DNA from 2 places in the Sphingobacterium sp. ML3W genome. Region 2 is predicted to be linked to the other one. Evidence: riboswitches for the same ligand, from Rfam matches in the RefSeq annotation. Region 2 holds a riboswitch; the other holds the start of a gene.

Region 1 (8,503 bases), 990 kb from region 2:
GATTGATAGTGATTCAGGTGATGATATCTGGGCAGCGAGGTTTGTACGAATAAAGGAATCAATAATATAACTTCCCTTTTTTAATAATTTGTTGGAAACGTCTAATCCAGAAACTTGAAAGCTACTATCGATGTGGTTAATCGAGAAGTAATAGTTTCCCTTTTTTTGATAGAGGTTAGCTCGAAAATCGAAAAATCCTTTTTCTTTTATTCCACCGCCTATTTCGGAGAAGGAGAGTCTTCTGATCTGCAGTAAGAGCGTGTCACTGTTTTGGCTAGTTTGCGTAACCGTTTCCAAATATCTCTGTAATTGCTCTTCAAGAGCCGGGTTAGCAATAACTTTTGCAGATTTCCCTAGAAAACCTTTTTGTATGATACCATAATGAGTGGTGTCATTCCTGGAATCAAGTACATATATTTTTCTAAAATTACTTTCTAGTACGACATCATTCGAGTCATATTGAAGTTTAAATTCTTTATCTCGGTCTTGAGCTGCAGCTTGCAATCCAATCATTAAGATTGTAAATAGCAAATGGTATTTTAATGTATGGAGGTAATTTGTGAAATTCATTTCCAAAGGGAATTAATGATCTGCATTAAAGATAAAGAAATTAAAAGGCTGTATCAAGTTTCTTGATACAGCCTTTCAACAGTTCTCGATGGAACTGTATTAAAATTAATTTGGTACTAATATAAACGATTAATGCTGCCAAATTGTTGTGTGTTGTGAAGGATTAAAATATTATTTTAATTTATCATTGTTCTTATGGCGATCGGCATCCCGTATTGATTTCTTTTCTAAATTTTTTTCTAAAGCATCTGTCAAATCGATTCCAGTTTGGTTTGCCAAACACATCAATACAAACAGAACATCGGCCATTTCATCTGCGAGATTTACTTCCTTATCCGACTTCTTAAATGATTGTTCCCCATATTGTCGAGCCATTATTCTAGCGACTTCTCCAACCTCCTCCATGAGCATTGCAGTATTGGTTAACTCATTGAAATAACGAACTCCTGTCGTGTTAATCCACTTGTCAATGGTTTCTTGTGCTTCTTTTATTGTCATTGTATTAGAAATTATCTTTATCTTCTGTGTTCATTATAATTGTAACGGGGCCATCATTTAACAAATCAATTTTCATATCAGCTCCAAAGATGCCCTGTTGTACTTCTTTCCCCAATAAAATAGTGAGATAATCTGCCAATTGATCATACATTGGTTGTGCTTTATCTGGTTTGGCGGCACGTGTAAAGGAGGGACGATTTCCTTTTTTGGTTTGTGCAAATAAAGTGAATTGTGAAATGAGTAAGATGTTGCCAGAAATATCAAGAACCGATTTGTTCATCAGGCCTTTATCATCATTGAATATACGGAGATTGACAAATTTTTGAGCCATCCACTTCATGCTTTCGGTGGTATCTTCATCTGCAATTCCGATTAGGATTAATAGACCATCTTTAATTTGCCCTGTGATCGTGTTATCGACCGAACAGCTGGCCCTAGAAACTCGTTGTATTACTGCACGCATATAGCAATATTAAGAAAAATATTATTAAATACGATTCTCTCGCTTCTATTGCGGAAAGGTGTTGGACTGCGATGAACAATCGGAAAGAATATGGTTTGTACGTATTAACCACTGAGGTCTATATCAATATATAGACCTCAGTGGTTGGACTAAAATTTGACATTTACACTTAACATATAATTTGTTGTAGCTTGAGGATAATAGAAATTAAAGGATTTGCGTGTGTCGCCATCCATGTATCCCCATGTGTAGCCATTTGTCTCGTACTTTTCATTCAAGATATTATTGATCATTAGTCCAATGCCTATATTTTTCACTCCTAAAATTGAGAAGCTGTAATTCATTCTTATATTGTTGACAAAAGATGGATTAATACTTCTCTCTTTAGCTGAGGTATTATCTAGATATTGTCTTGAAATATATTTAGATATTAATGCAAGTTCTAATGAATGAAATGGGCTATATGAAAATTCACTCGATATTATGGTAGCTGGGGAGAGTGCAATATCTGTTCGTTTTAGTATTTCACCGCTTGTTTCATCTGAAAAGTTTTTTATTTTATTTTCGCTAAATGCTGCTGTTGCTTTCCATCCAAATCTATTCGAAATTTTCCATGCAGCGTCTAGTTCTATACCTAAACGGTAACTATTAGGAATGTTTATTCTTAGTGTTGAACCTACATCATTTAGGGCACCTGTAGGGATGAGCTGGTCTTTGTAGAACATCCCGTAAAAGTTAGTTCCCAAGTTGAATTTATCATTTTTGAGTCGATAGCCAAGCTCCAAATCTTGCATTTTCTCGGGCTTTGGGTTGTGTCCTAATAGATCGATAAAATCATTACGAACAGGTTCCTTACTGGCATAGGCATAAGAAGCGTATAAATTTGAATGCTCATTTAATAGGTAAGTGAAACCCAACTTTGGATTTAAAAAGTTGAATTTTCTATGAAAATCCATTGCTTTGATTTTATCATCATCACCTTTAATGGTGTAACTAATATTTCGATACTGTATATCCGCAAATAATAGCCAGTTATTTAACGTAAGGTCTGCTTTTAAAAATGTGCTGGCATCGTTTTTTTTGGCATTATTTAAATAATATTTATCTCCTAAATTACTGGTCGAAGCATATTCGGCCCAGATGACTTCACCATAATGATCACCTTTGTACTGATTTATAGCACCTCCCCATGTAAATTTTAAATATTCAGATGGATTGTAGTTGAATGAAAAGGTTGTCCCATAAAAATGATTATCTAACCATCTTCTCCTTATTAAATCTGTTTTGGATATGGTATCTGCACCTATAATGACAGGAGGCAGATTGTATTTGGATAATTTTTCCTCGGGGCGAAACTCTTCATAATAACCGGCTCCTCTGGTGTAATGCAAAGCAGCATTGAATGTCAACTTCTCATTAATAAAGTTACTGTAATGTAGTTGATGGTGTGTTTGTGTGTAATTGTCGGTTTGATTTTTGTATAAATACTTGTTATAAGTTCGGCCCGAGTTTAATAGATTTTCTGTTTCCTCGGCAGTATAGCCATCATTACTGGCATAGTCTTTCATTCCTTCTACATCATTTTTAAGTCTTGGTTCGGGAGTTCCATACCAAGATTGATAGGTTTGTTCTTTACCTGAGAACACGATTGCCTTTAAAATATGCTTATCGCTATAATAGCCACCATCGACATAGAATGATTTTAGGTTAGACGATGCACGGTCAATATACCCATCACTTAATATACGGGAAAGTCGAACATTGAATGCAAATTTATCGTTCAAAAGCCCTGAACCAATTTTTAACGTATTTTTCCAGGAGTTATAAGAACCAAAGGAGTTGTTGAATTCTACGCTTGGCTCTTTATCCAATATATTGGACTGTATATTCAGTGAAGCTCCAAATGAACCGGCTCCATTTGTAGAGGTACCTATACCTCTTTGTATTTGGATACTTTCGGTGGAAGAAGCAAAATCTGGAAGGTTGACGAAGAATGAACCCATACTTTCTGCATCATTGAGCGGTATACCATTTAGCGTAACGTTTATGCGCGCATTGTCAGAACCACGAATTCGCATACTGGTATAGCCGATACCAGCTCCGGCATCGGATCCAATCACTACAGAGGGTGTCTGATCTAACAGGTAAGGAATGTCTTGTCCGACATTGTTTTTAGCAATGTCTTCTTTGGTCAGATTTTTATAGGTTGTAGAAGAATTGCTTTTGGCACGTGTTGCTTGTACAATAATTTCCTCGGTCTTTATCATATGAGGATTAAGGTAAATTTCTAATATTTTATTGCCGAGTAAATTGAATTGTTTTTTTTCGGGGCTGTAACCCATATAGGATATAGCAACGTCATATTTTCCATTGGATAGCTCAGAAAATTTTGATATTCCATTTCGATCCGATATCGAAGTTCTAATCTGACTATTTATCAGGTTGATACTAGCACCCTGCAAAGTCTTTTTCGTTACATTGTCTAATACTTTGATAGTAAGATTGTTCTGCGCATAAGAGGATAGCGCTATACCTAAAAATACTACTGTGTTGATTAAATTTTTAATCATGTTTTTTTAATTGAATTTTGAGTTAAACAACTATTGCAAGGGGTTACAACAGTTTTTACTTATTTAACTAACCTTTTCCCTCCGCCAGCATTATCTGGATCAGGTGCACAATACAAACCGTATTGTTGGGTATATTCTCAGCCTTTATTCGTGTTCTTAGAACAAGGCACCCCTTATTGATATGCGAAGTTATCAAATAATATCAGTACTAAAAAGATTAAGTGTAATTTCCTGAATTAGTGAGAGGGAGCGAGTTTTTAGGTATTCGTATATAAATAAGAAATTATGATATAGATTTAGTATCGTCTTATTAAGTCATTTGGGATTAAGCTTAAAAAGAATGTTTAATTTCTAATGTGAAAGTTCTGAATTGTTAAATCAAAATTCATCTATTGGAGTAGTTTACTGTCATTGCGTCAGTGAATAGCTACAAATTTTACATTCTATCTGTAGAAAGTGTTTTTTTTGATAATTAATTGGCCGTAATTAAACTTATTTCATATCTTCAATAAATATGCTAAAATTTAATTATTTAGCTGTTTGTGATTATTTTTAGCAATTAAAGAATTTATATTAAACCTGAAATTCATTTGAAATTCGTTTAGGTTAATGTAAGTAAGTTGTTTTTTAACTTTTATCATGATTAAATAATTAAACTATTTATGTAAGTTTGATTTTTTTAATGGTAATAATTTTTTTACTAAACTTTGGCACGAATTTTAACGTTATTAATCACAATTGCTTTACATTAACCTGAATGTAAAGTGATTCTTAAAGTTTTTATGATAATGAAATATTTTAGCGCTAACTATATCTTACCAATTACATCTTTGCCAATTAAAGATGGAGTGGTGAAAGTAAATGATGATGGAGAAATTCTAGGTATTTATGAGAGTAAGTCGATGGAATTGAAGGGCCAGCATATTGAAAAATTTGATGGAGTTATTGTTCCGGGATTTATCAATGCGCATTGTCATTTAGAATTGTCCCACATGAAGGGTGCGATTCCGCAAAAAACTGGATTACCAGCTTTTCTTACTAGTGTTATGACCAGTCGAACTTCTTCACTGAAAGTGATTGATAAGGCCATGGCTGCTGCAGATGAACAAATGTATAACAATGGTATCGTAGCGGTAGCTGACCATGCAAATACGGATAATACTTCTAAGATTAAGGAATCTAGTAAAATCCTATACCACACTTTTGTTGAATTTTTTGGTGTAGAACCAGACGAGGCTGACGGCAAATTGCAAGAGGCAAAAGATTTGATACACGAATTTGACCCTGCGCATTCGTCAATTACTCCTCATGCGCCATACTCTTGTTCTAAGATTCTACTTAAAAAATTTAAGAAAGCTGTTCCTGATGTCAATATTATTAGTATTCATAACCAAGAAAGTGATGAAGAGAATAAATTATTTAGATATAAAACGGGTGAGTTTTTAGATTTTTTTAAAAAAATAGGTAAGAATCCTGATTTATTCAAGGCTCAGGCACGTAATTCAATACAATCTTATTTACCGTATTTGCCTCATCCTAATAAGTTGATTCTAGTGCATAATACTTACACTTCGTTAAAGGATTTGGATTTTGTAGATAGAATGGGACGTGATATTGTTTGGTGTTTTTGCCCGAAAGCTAATCTATATATTGAGGGGCAATTACCTAAAGTGCTCAATTTTGTGAATGATAATCAGAAAATTGTAATAGGTACAGATAGTTTAGCATCTAATGATTCGCTATCAATTTTAGATGAGCTTAAAGTCTTGCATAAACATTTTGAAAGTTTAGATTTTCAGCAGACGATTCAATGGGCCACGATTAACGGAGCGCAAGCTTTGAATATCGATGATCAATTTGGATCAATTGAAATAGGTAAAAAACCAGGTTTGGTGTTATTGAAAAATATGGAACACTTTAGGTTAACGGATAAAGTTTCTGTACAACGATTAGCATAATAAAATACTCAAAATCTTCTGTACTTTTGTTGATATGAAACATTTCAATATTTCTATCAAGGGAAAAGTACAGGGGGTTTACTTTAGACTCTCTACAAAAGCTGTAGCGGACCAATTGGGAGTTAAGGGGTTTGTGAAAAACGTGGCCGATGGTTCTGTTTATGTAGAGGCTGAAGGTGATGATTTTGCATTGACTTCCTTAGTTGAATTCTGTGAAGAGGGACCTGAACGTGCAGAGGTAGAAGAGGTGACATGTGAAGAGGGAGATTGGAAGGGATTTAAGAATTTTGAAGTGCTTAAATTATCATCTAAATAAATTCTACCATCTTGTCTGTTTTTAAGAAATTTGCGGGTCAAACTCTGATTTATGGTTTAAGTACCATTATTTCCAGATTGCTGAATTTTGTTCTAACGCCTATATTTGTTCGTAAATTTGAAGCTTCCACCTATGGAATCTTTACGAATATGTATTCTTGGGCTGCGATGATCAATGCCTTCCTTGCCTTTGGCATGGAGACAACCTATTTTAGATATTTACAGAAAGTAAAAGATGAAGATAAATCAAAAGTTTTCAATAATAGTTTTGTTGTTACTATTTTTACTTCTCTAATTTTTCTGATAACGATTCTTCTCTTTTCTCATGATATTGCCATTTGGTTTGCCAAAGAAAATATTGACTCTATACGCGAATATAAGAGCTATGTTTATTTTGTAGGTTTAACGTTAGTGGTGGATGCATTGGCGGTAGTTCCTTTTGCAAAGGTTCGCGCTAATGGACGACCAATGCGCTATGGTGTATTGAAGCTTGTAAATATCATCACTTTTGTCGTGTTAAATCTAACCTTCATTGTATTCATTCCTTATTTACTTAAACATTTTCCGGCTATTTCCTCTTACTTTTCATCTTGGTATGTTGATTCGTGGTTGGGATATGTTTTTATATCAAATTTTGTTGCCAGTACATTGACCTTATTGATGTTATTACCGGAGATAAGAACCTTCAGTTTTAAGGTTGATAAAGTCTTGCTAGGGGATATGTTTCGGTATAGTTTTCCGATTTTAATTGCAAATATATCTTATATCATCAATGAGAATTTGGATAAGATAATGATGCCTGAGCTTTTGCCTAAAGATATTGCTGATCGAGATGTTGGAATATATGGGGCTATTGCTAAAATCGCTGTTTTTTTAAGCATTTTCGTCCAAGCATTTCGCTTAGGAGCTGAACCTTTCTTCTTTTCCTATTCAAAAAATGAAAATTCGAGACAGGTTTATGCAGTAATTATGGAGTATTTTGTGATAGCTATGATGATTGTTATGATTGGGCTATCAGTCAATATCGACTGGTTGAAGTATTTTATCCAAGGAGGTTCGCCTAAGGAAAGTGCGGAATATTGGTCGGGCTTGTTCATTATTCCTGTTATACTTTTCAACTATGTTATGCTTGGGATTTATATGAATCTCTCTGTTTGGTACAAATTATCCGATCAAACTCGTTACGGTTTATATATATCTGGAATAGGTGCTTTATTGACAGTTTTTCTTTGCTATATATTTATACCTCAATATAGTTATGTTGGTGCAATATTCGTCACTTCTGTCACGTATATAGTGATGGTATTTTTATCTTATTTTTGGGGGCAAAGAAATTACCCTATTCCTTATAAGCTATTTAAAATAGCGGCTTACATGTTGGTTGGTGTTGCTATAGTGTATATTCATTATACAGCTTTTGATCGTAATTTTTGGATAGGGAATGGGCTGTTGTTAGGATATATATTGGGAGCTGCTTTTGTGGAGAAAAAAACGGTTATGAAAATGTTGGGGCAAAAAGATAGAAGCGATTTTTAAAAAATCGCTTCTTCTACAAAATTATGTTGGATTTCGTCCAAAACTTCCTGAATTTCTTCAAACGTCTGTAGACTAACAAGGCGCATTCTATATTCTTTAAAATTTGGAATACCCTTGAAATAATTCGAGTAATGGCGACGCATTTCGAAAATACCTGTTTTTGGTCCTTTCCATTCAATTGATTTGACCAAATGCGTTCTGCATACATCAACACGCTCGGTTATTGTGGGACCTTCCAATCGTTCACCGGTTTTGAAAAAGTGCTTAATCTCTCTAAATATCCATGGATAGCCAATAGAAGCGCGTCCAATCATAATGCCATCAATTTCATATTCTTGACGCCATGCTACTGCTTTTTCTAAAGAATCTACATCTCCATTTCCGAAAATAGGGATTTTAATTCGAGGATTACGTTTGATATCACGAATCATAGACCAATCAGCTTGTCCTTTGTACATTTGAGCGCGTGTACGGCCATGAATGGATAATGCCTTGATTCCTATATCCTGTAAGCGTTCAGCAACCTCATATACGTTCTTTGTATCATCATCCCAACCCAGTCTAGTTTTTACAGTAACGGGTAGGTGAGTAGA
Region 2 (8,503 bases):
GTCTGCGGAGCGCCTAAAGAACGGTCAGCCCCAAGAGCTGTATAGCCACGGTAGCGAGGGAAATAACCATCTGTATTTTCTTCACTCCAGATATCATTCATCATTTTCTCGGGTTGATATCCATAAGGTCTATTATAAGGTCCCCAGAATAAACCTGCCTCAGAAGCAAAATACCAATCACGTTTTCCAATCCCTTGGAAAAATGCAGAAAGTCCAAAACCGTTCCAGTTTCCTGAAAGTGTAAATCCGTATTGATATCGGGGTTCATTATTTCCTATAATCTTACGGTCACCTGGGTTATCCAAGGTATTGTCACCTTGGTTGATGACACCATCATCATTCAAATCGGCAAATTTAAGATCGCCTGGTAACCAGATATTATTATTTGAGTTTTTAATAAAACTCTGATTTGCATGATTTTTAACATCATCTAGCGATGTAAAGAATCCTTCTGTCTCATATCCCCAGATTTCCCCTACCTGCTGCCCTACATAATAAGTACTCAAGAGATTGTTCGGGTTATTAAATCGTTCAATTGTAGATTTACTATCCCAAAGTGAACCATTTATTCCCCAATTAAAAGGTTTTCCTCCCAACTCAAACTGGCTGTTAAAATTAGCGGTCAACTCCCAACCCTTGGTCGACATATCGGCATAATTTCCATAAGGAACTGTAGCACCAAAAACATTTGGTAATGGCTGCCCTACGGTAAACATATCGTAAGTATTCCGGTTGTACCAATCAAAAGTGAAGTTTAGATTATTGTTGAAAAATCCAACATCTGCTCCGATATTAAAAGTCGTTGAACGTTCCCATGTCAATCCATCTGGAATTACTCCTGGTAACCTCGTATAACTTGTCTGCACACCATTGAGGACCACAGAAGTTTTACTCACGTTCATCTGTTCTAAGTAACGATATGGATCAACATTTCCATTACCCAAAGAACCATAAGAAGCACGGAATTTTAAATTATTAACGACCGCTTTAACCGGTGCAAAGAACTTCTCCTGCGACAGCACCCAACCTGCTGATATGGAAGGAAAAAAACCAAAACGTTGATTTTCAGGAAATTTTGATGAACCGTCGTAACGACCATTCAACTCGATCAGATATTTATTATCATACGCATAGTTAAATCGGTAAAATAAACCCAAATATGCCCATTCTTTACCACCTCCTGAAATATTATAATTCAATCCATCCATCAAATTGAAGTCAGGTTTACTCTCCAAAAGAATACCATCACGCTGAGCACGTAACGCCTTTGTGGTTGAAGATTCGACATTATAACCCACTAAGCCATTAAAATCATGCTTATCATTAAACGTCTTCACATAATTTGCTGTAATATTTCCAGCCAAGTAGCGCGTGTTTTCATTCCATTCGCGAAGCATACTTCGTCCGAAACGAGCCATTTCACCTGGAGCATTACTATAATTCAAATAATTATTCGTGCGCGTTTCATTTTCCCAAGTTCTAGAATAAGTAAAATCACCTTTCACAGTCAGATCCGCAATAGGTTTGATAATTACACCTGCAGTATTACGCAAATAGGTGTTATTTAAATCCGACTTATTGTTCCCTTCCATGTAAGAAGCAACCCCTGTATATACAGCTGTATGCGTATACGTTCCATCGGGATTTTTCATAACTGCCATGGGGTAACCTTGATGCTCAAATTGTCTCCAGATATTGCCATCACCATCAGCAAACATGGGGTAGCGATAATCATAGGTACTGATCTCTGTATTATTTTGAAAAGTTAACCAATCGTTGATCTTAACCTCTCCCTTCCCACGCATGTTATATTTATTAAACTTGTCTGGATTATATTTAAAAATACCATCCTGATGGTAATACCGACCAGACAATAAATATGAAGCCTTTTCACCTCCGCCAGAAATACTCAATGCTTGCTCAGTTGCTGGCATGACATCTTTATAGATTTCGTTATACCAATCTGTATTTCCGAAATATTCATATCTGTTTTTTGCTTCATTAAAAACCACATCCTCACCAGTTGGATTTTCATTATGTTGCTTTAAAGCCTCAAGGTATTCAAGGGAAAAAGGGTAAATATTATTAACCGAAATTGGTGTAGATTTATAATCATACCAAGCGTTGAAGCCATCATTAAAATTCTTAGCCCATTCATAGCCATTCGTAACCAATTTTGGTTCTACGGTACGTTTATTAAAAGAATAACTTGTATTAAAATCAATTTTTGTCTTTCCTTTAACTGGTGTTTTAGTCGTAATCAAAACCACCCCAAACGCCGCTCTAGAACCATAAATAGCTGCCGAAGAGGCATCTTTCAGAACCGTTACAGATGCGATATCATTTGGGTTAACCATATTTGCATCACCTTCGACCCCATCAATAAGGACTAAAGCAGCACCACCAGCACCAATAGATGTTGTTCCACGAACATTAAAAGTTGCACCCCGTGTAGGGCTACCATCGACCATCCTAAGATTTAAGTTTGGAAGTGTACCTTGCAACATGCGTGAAAGATTTGGTGCAGGTCTATTTTCCAGCACTTCTGAAGTAATCTGAGAAACAGCTCCTGTTAAATTTGATTTTTTTTGTGTCCCGTAACCAACGACCACGACTTCTTCCAAATCGTTTTTATTATCTAAAGTGATTACAATTTGCTGGTTAGGTTCAATCTGAAAATCCTTGGTAGAGAAACCTACACAGGAAACTGTTAACGTAAACGATTTTGTTTGCGATACGGAGAAATCAAACTCACCACGATCATTTGTTGCAATCACATTTGTCGTCCCTTTAATCGCCACAGTAGCGCCCGAAATAGCATTTCCTCGTCCATCAACGACCTTTCCTGTCACTTTCCCTTGTTCTTGCAAGAGCACCGTTTCAATAGCAAAACTAGACCTCGCTTGCAAATTATTAGCAAAAGAAATTCCTGCCAATAGAAATATTGGTATAAATTTATTCATGATTTAATAGGGGAAATTATAGGCTTAATTTAATTTGAAGATGCTTATCACTTCGAACATATGTTGATACTACTTCATAAGTTAAAGCACTTTGACCAGCAGAAGCCGTCAAGACCTGTGTCGATTCAGGGTATAAAGTCAGTTTTTGCGTCGCATTGCCATCCTTAAGCTCTAACTCAAAATATAAATCACTATTGTTTGTTAATTCATAATAATTTACATCACCTTTTTTCGCAGAAGCAGTCTTGTGGTATGCAGGACTTAAAGAAACACATGCATGAAATAAATCGCGAACATGCTCTTCCTTACCAAAAAGATAATTGCTAGACCAAGCTATCGTACGACCTTGCTCCAAAGCCTCTCGGATAGATGCGGCAGAACGGTCTTTGGACATCACTAAAGTCATCGTACGGTGTACACCAGCTCGGGAGATATCATAATCATGCGCAATGAGATTATGGACATCCGTATTTCCGATAACCGTAAGGTTACGGTCTAAAGCCCAATCTAAAGCCTTTTTATGAAAACCAAAACCATTGACAACTTCAATACCATTTAACTTCTTTTCGGCATACATTTTCTCAACAAATGGAACCCAATCGTAAGACCCTTTGATTGTAGTCGCCTTCCATCCTGGGTGATTCCAAAAAATAAATGCATTCTGATCTACAGCTGCCTGAATAGCCTTTTCATCCAAACTCGGCGAGTTGTCAACTACAAGGTTTTTATCATCTTGAATGAATAAAGCATTAAAATGTCCTGGAGGCGTACCTCGTGTGATTTCTGTACCCTTGATAAGTAAAATATTACTCTCGGCAGCTATATTTTTCGCCAATTCATAAGATCTCAAATTACCTGGTTTCACATCGTCTTTATGTGGTGTATACTCGACATGTTCGGTAAAAGAAATTGCATCCAGTCCTTCCTTCCAAGCTTCTTGCACACGAACATTAGGCCAAACATGTCCATCTGTAAAAACAGTATGCATATGAAAGTCACATTTTAACACTTGATAATTATTAACATTTGGAATATTAATAACTTCTCTTTTCTTAGGGTTTCTAAATTCTTGTAGCTGTACTACAGTATCGTCTTGTTGCGCGAATACCGACGAAGAAGCTACAGCTATCAAAGCAAATAAACTTGATTTCTTTTTAATTATAGGTAGATTTTAAAATTCCTCAAATGTAGACCTTCATTTTAACACACATATTAACAGGCTATTACTATTGTATTAACAAAGATTTGATTATCCCATTAATTATTAATACAGATTTAATTTTCACTACATATGCAGGAACACGGTTACTACCATATCCAAGATGAAAATGGTGATTACTTTTTTCTTCTTTTCGTTTATTAGAATATTTTCCCTAGTTTAGTGAAAACTTTAGGGGTGTCTGCAAGATTTGCAGGCTGAGATTTTACCCTTAGAACCTGATCCGGATCATACTGGCGTAGGGAAAAGTAAGATGTCTTCATTGTGCATATACCTGCATAACTGTGGCCATTCCTAAAGTTTTTTACATTAAAAAAATTAAAAGGAATGGAACTCACAATCAACCACCAACAACGTTTTTTCGCACAGCCTCCCTCCTCTTTGGAAGGATTGATGCTTTTGGAATTTCCAGAAAAAAGCAAGGGCATTGCTGTAGCCCTGAACAACCAAGTTATTCCTAAAAAAGCTTGGTCTACCACCCAACTAAAAAATCAAGACACAATTCTCATTATCACTGCAACACAAGGCGGATAAATACACTTATACCTAAAATATACCATTATGTTAGAACAGAACATTACCCAGACTCCTTTTCCAAATTCGAAAAAGGTCTATATCTCAGGACAACTTTTTCCAATTCGAGTTGCCATGCGTGAAATCACGTTAAGTCCAACCAAATTGAGCAAAGGCGGAGTAGAAATCAATCCACCAGTCACTATTTATGATACATCAGGTCCTTATACAGATGATCATGCACAAATCGATATTCGAAAAGGGTTACCTCGAACGCGGGAAAATTGGATATTGGATAGAAATGATGTTCAGATTTTACCCCAGATCAGTTCGGACTACGGTAAAGAAAGATTAGCAGATATCGAATTGGATCAACTTCGTTTTGAATACAGCCATAAACCTAAAAAAGCATTGGATGGCAAAAATGTTAGCCAATTGCATTATGCCAGAAAGGGAATCATAACGCCCGAAATGGAGTATGTAGCCATCCGTGAAAACCAGCGTATTGAACAGATACAGGCTGCAACAAAAGGTATGGAACATCAACATGCTGGACACAGTTTTGGAGCTCGTACACCAAAAAAATCTATTACACCAGAGTTTGTCCGTGAGGAAATTGCGGCTGGTAGAGCCATCATCCCAAATAACATCAACCACCCAGAAAGTGAACCGATGATCATCGGACGAAATTTCTTGGTTAAAATCAATGCCAATATTGGCAATAGCGCAGTTACTTCCAGTATTGAAGAAGAGGTAGACAAAGCGGTATGGGCTTGTCGTTGGGGTGCTGATACGATTATGGACCTTTCAACGGGTAAAAATATTCATGAAACACGTGAATGGATTATCCGCAATTCGCCAGTTCCAATCGGAACAGTTCCCATCTACCAAGCTTTAGAAAAAGTAAAAGGTGTAGCGGAAGATCTTACTTGGGAAATATTCAGGGATACCCTAATCGAACAGGCCGAACAAGGAGTCTCCTACTTCACCATACATGCGGGTGTTCTTTTACGTTATATCCATTTAACAGCACAGCGTGTTACCGGCATTGTATCTCGTGGGGGTTCTATCATGGCAAAATGGTGTTTGTTTCATCATAAAGAAAATTTCCTATACACTCATTTTGAAGACATCTGTCAGATCATGAAACAGTACGATGTTGCCTTTTCGTTAGGGGATGGACTTCGCCCAGGCTCTATTGCCGATGCCAATGATGCTGCACAATTTGCTGAATTGGAGACTTTAGGTGAATTAACGAAAATTGCTTGGAAACATGATGTACAGATCATGGTTGAAGGACCTGGCCACGTACCGATGCATATGATCAAGGAGAATATGGACAAACAACTGGAAGTATGTGATGAGGCTCCATTCTATACATTAGGTCCATTGACGACAGATATTGCTCCTGGTTATGACCATATCACATCGGCTATAGGTGCAGCTATGATCGGTTGGTTTGGTTGTGCCATGTTATGTTATGTGACTCCCAAAGAACACCTGGGTCTACCCAATAGAAAAGATGTGAAAGATGGTGTGATCACCTATAAATTGGCCGCGCATGCTGCCGATCTTGCTAAAGGCCATCCTGGTGCTCAATATCGTGACAATGCCTTGAGCAAAGCAAGATTTGAATTCCGTTGGGAAGACCAGTTCAATCTTTCTTTAGACCCGGATACCGCACGAGAATTTCATGATGAGACACTACCTGCAGATGGCGCTAAAGTAGCACACTTCTGTTCCATGTGCGGTCCTAAATTCTGCTCCATGAAGATTACGCAAGAGATTCGTGATGCTGCCGAACAAGGAATGATGGACATGTCCAAAGAATTTATAGAACAAGGTAAAGAATTGTATTTATGATCATTGTGATCACTGCTGAACAGCATGTATATCATGAATCGTACTGGATAAATCTGATGTTTGAGGCCGGATTGAAATTATTGCACATCAGAAAATATGCCTTCTCGGATAAGGAAATGTCCCTATTTGTACAGGAAATTGCTCTTCCTTACCGAAATCGCCTTGTCTTGCATAGTCATCATCATCTTGCTGAAGACTTGGGGATAAACAGGCTACATTTCAACGAAAATGATCGAAAGTCAAATAAACAGGACCAATACGATCAGGATATCATCCGGTCGACATCTGTTCATAGCATCGACGATTTCAATACGCTGGATAGCCAGTGGTCTTATGCTCTGTTCAGTCCTATGTTTTTAAGTATTTCGAAGCCTAATCATGGAAAAACCGATTCAGTGAAGCACGAACTGGCGTCTCGAAACAACCTGCAAGTCCAATTAATTGGACTTGCAGGTATCCATGCCGAAAACATGGGGACACTATATGCGGCTGGCGTAGATGGTGTGGCGCTACTGGGTACAATCTGGAAAAATGAACAACCTTTAATCAGTTTAAAAAAATGCCTACAGAAAGACCTTACGTACTCAGCATAGCTGGATTTGACCCCTGCGGAGGTGCAGGGGTACTTGCAGATAGCAAAACAATGGAACAGCTACATGTTCAGGGTATGGCTGTATTAACTGCCAATACCTTACAATCTGCTGATAAACTTTTCCAATTGGAATGGTTTGCGCTGCATGATATATTATTTGCTATCGAAACACTTCTTGTCAAATATCCGATAACAGTAGTTAAGATCGGCATTATACCCAATCCATCATTTTTGGTAAAAATAGTATACGCCATCCGAAAGCATTGTAAAGATGCGTTTATCATTTGGGATCCTGTCATCAGCAGTACTTCTGGTTTTAATTTTTTCAATCTACAGCCCTGTACTGGTTTTCCAGCTATCCTGAATCAACTGCAATTGATAACGCCCAACCAGTTTGAATATGAATATTTTCAGGAAAATGGGCTACTCGACTTCATTCAAACGACGCAAGTTGCCATCTTGCAAAAAGGAGGACATCAACGCGAGTTTAAAGGAACAGATATCTTACATACACAAAACCAACAATTTCACTTGCCTCCATCGGGAACACAGGTTTGGGAGAAGCATGGTTCTGGATGTGTATTGTCGTCTGCAATCGCAGCTTATATAGCCTTAGGTCATGATTTAAGGACAGCGTGCCGCTTGGGGAAAATTTATGTCGAACAATTTTTAAATAGTCATGACAGCTTACTCGGTCAACACCATGTTCAGTAAAATTCAATATATATCGCAAGGGAAAACCGCCATAGAGCAGGAAAAAAACATTAACAACGTGCTCAAGTATGGTGCCGATTGGATTCAACTTCGTTGGAAACAAGGCGATGAAGTACAATTATTAGCCTTAGCAATTCGGGTGCAAAAAAAATGCATACAGTACGGTGCTACCCTTATCATCAATGATCATATTGGCATTGCCAAAACGATTGATGCTGACGGCGTCCATTTGGGGTTAACGGATACAAGCATACAGAAAGTTCGGGAATTGCTTGGCCCAGACAAAATGATCGGTGGTACAGCCAATAACTTGACTGACGTAAAACAACGCATCGTAGAAAATTGCGATTATATCGGTCTTGGGCCATTGCGCTTCACGACAACCAAAGAAAAACTAAGTCCAATTTTAGGCCTTAATGGATACCAACAGATCATGCAACAATTAAAAAATGAGGTCATTACCTACCCGCCTATTTATGCCATAGGTGGTATCTCGCAAGAGGATATTATACAACTACAGGAAACTGGATTGTATGGGGTAGCTGTTTCTAGTCTACTATCCGAACAACCTGACCTCATTCAAGAACTCAAAAACAAACTACAATGGACAATTTAATAATAGCCGATCGTATATTCCAA

What was found. A riboswitch is a leader RNA that binds a small molecule or an ion and turns the genes downstream of it on or off. The one in region 2 is predicted to bind thiamine pyrophosphate.
Region 1: it holds a riboswitch for thiamine pyrophosphate, as region 2 does, so the genes downstream of both, KO02_RS02040 (TonB-dependent receptor) here and thiS (sulfur carrier protein ThiS) in region 2, are expected to answer to the same signal.

Annotation. Positions count from the first base shown of each region.
Region 1 is NZ_CP009278.1:445,389-453,891, forward strand. Features, by position in the region: gene KO02_RS02025 (hypothetical protein) at 1-570, opposite strand, end outside; gene KO02_RS02030 (nucleotide pyrophosphohydrolase) at 742-1,068, opposite strand; gene dtd (D-aminoacyl-tRNA deacylase) at 1,073-1,531, opposite strand; gene KO02_RS02040 (TonB-dependent receptor) at 1,681-4,101, opposite strand; TPP riboswitch at 4,161-4,285, opposite strand; gene KO02_RS02045 (amidohydrolase family protein) at 4,890-6,059, shown strand; gene KO02_RS02050 (acylphosphatase) at 6,094-6,375, shown strand; gene KO02_RS02055 (oligosaccharide flippase family protein) at 6,387-7,910, shown strand; gene dusB (tRNA dihydrouridine synthase DusB) at 7,907-8,503, opposite strand, start outside.
Region 2 is NZ_CP009278.1:1,431,079-1,439,581, reverse strand. Features, by position in the region: gene KO02_RS06220 (SusC/RagA family TonB-linked outer membrane protein) at 1-2,963, opposite strand, end outside; gene KO02_RS06215 (Sb-PDE family phosphodiesterase) at 2,980-4,095, opposite strand; TPP riboswitch at 4,346-4,444, shown strand; gene thiS (sulfur carrier protein ThiS) at 4,510-4,716, shown strand; gene thiC (phosphomethylpyrimidine synthase ThiC) at 4,744-6,558, shown strand; gene KO02_RS06200 (thiamine phosphate synthase) at 6,555-7,151, shown strand; gene KO02_RS06195 (bifunctional hydroxymethylpyrimidine kinase/phosphomethylpyrimidine kinase) at 7,118-7,864, shown strand; gene thiE (thiamine phosphate synthase) at 7,854-8,480, shown strand; gene KO02_RS06185 (thiazole synthase) at 8,468-8,503, shown strand, end outside.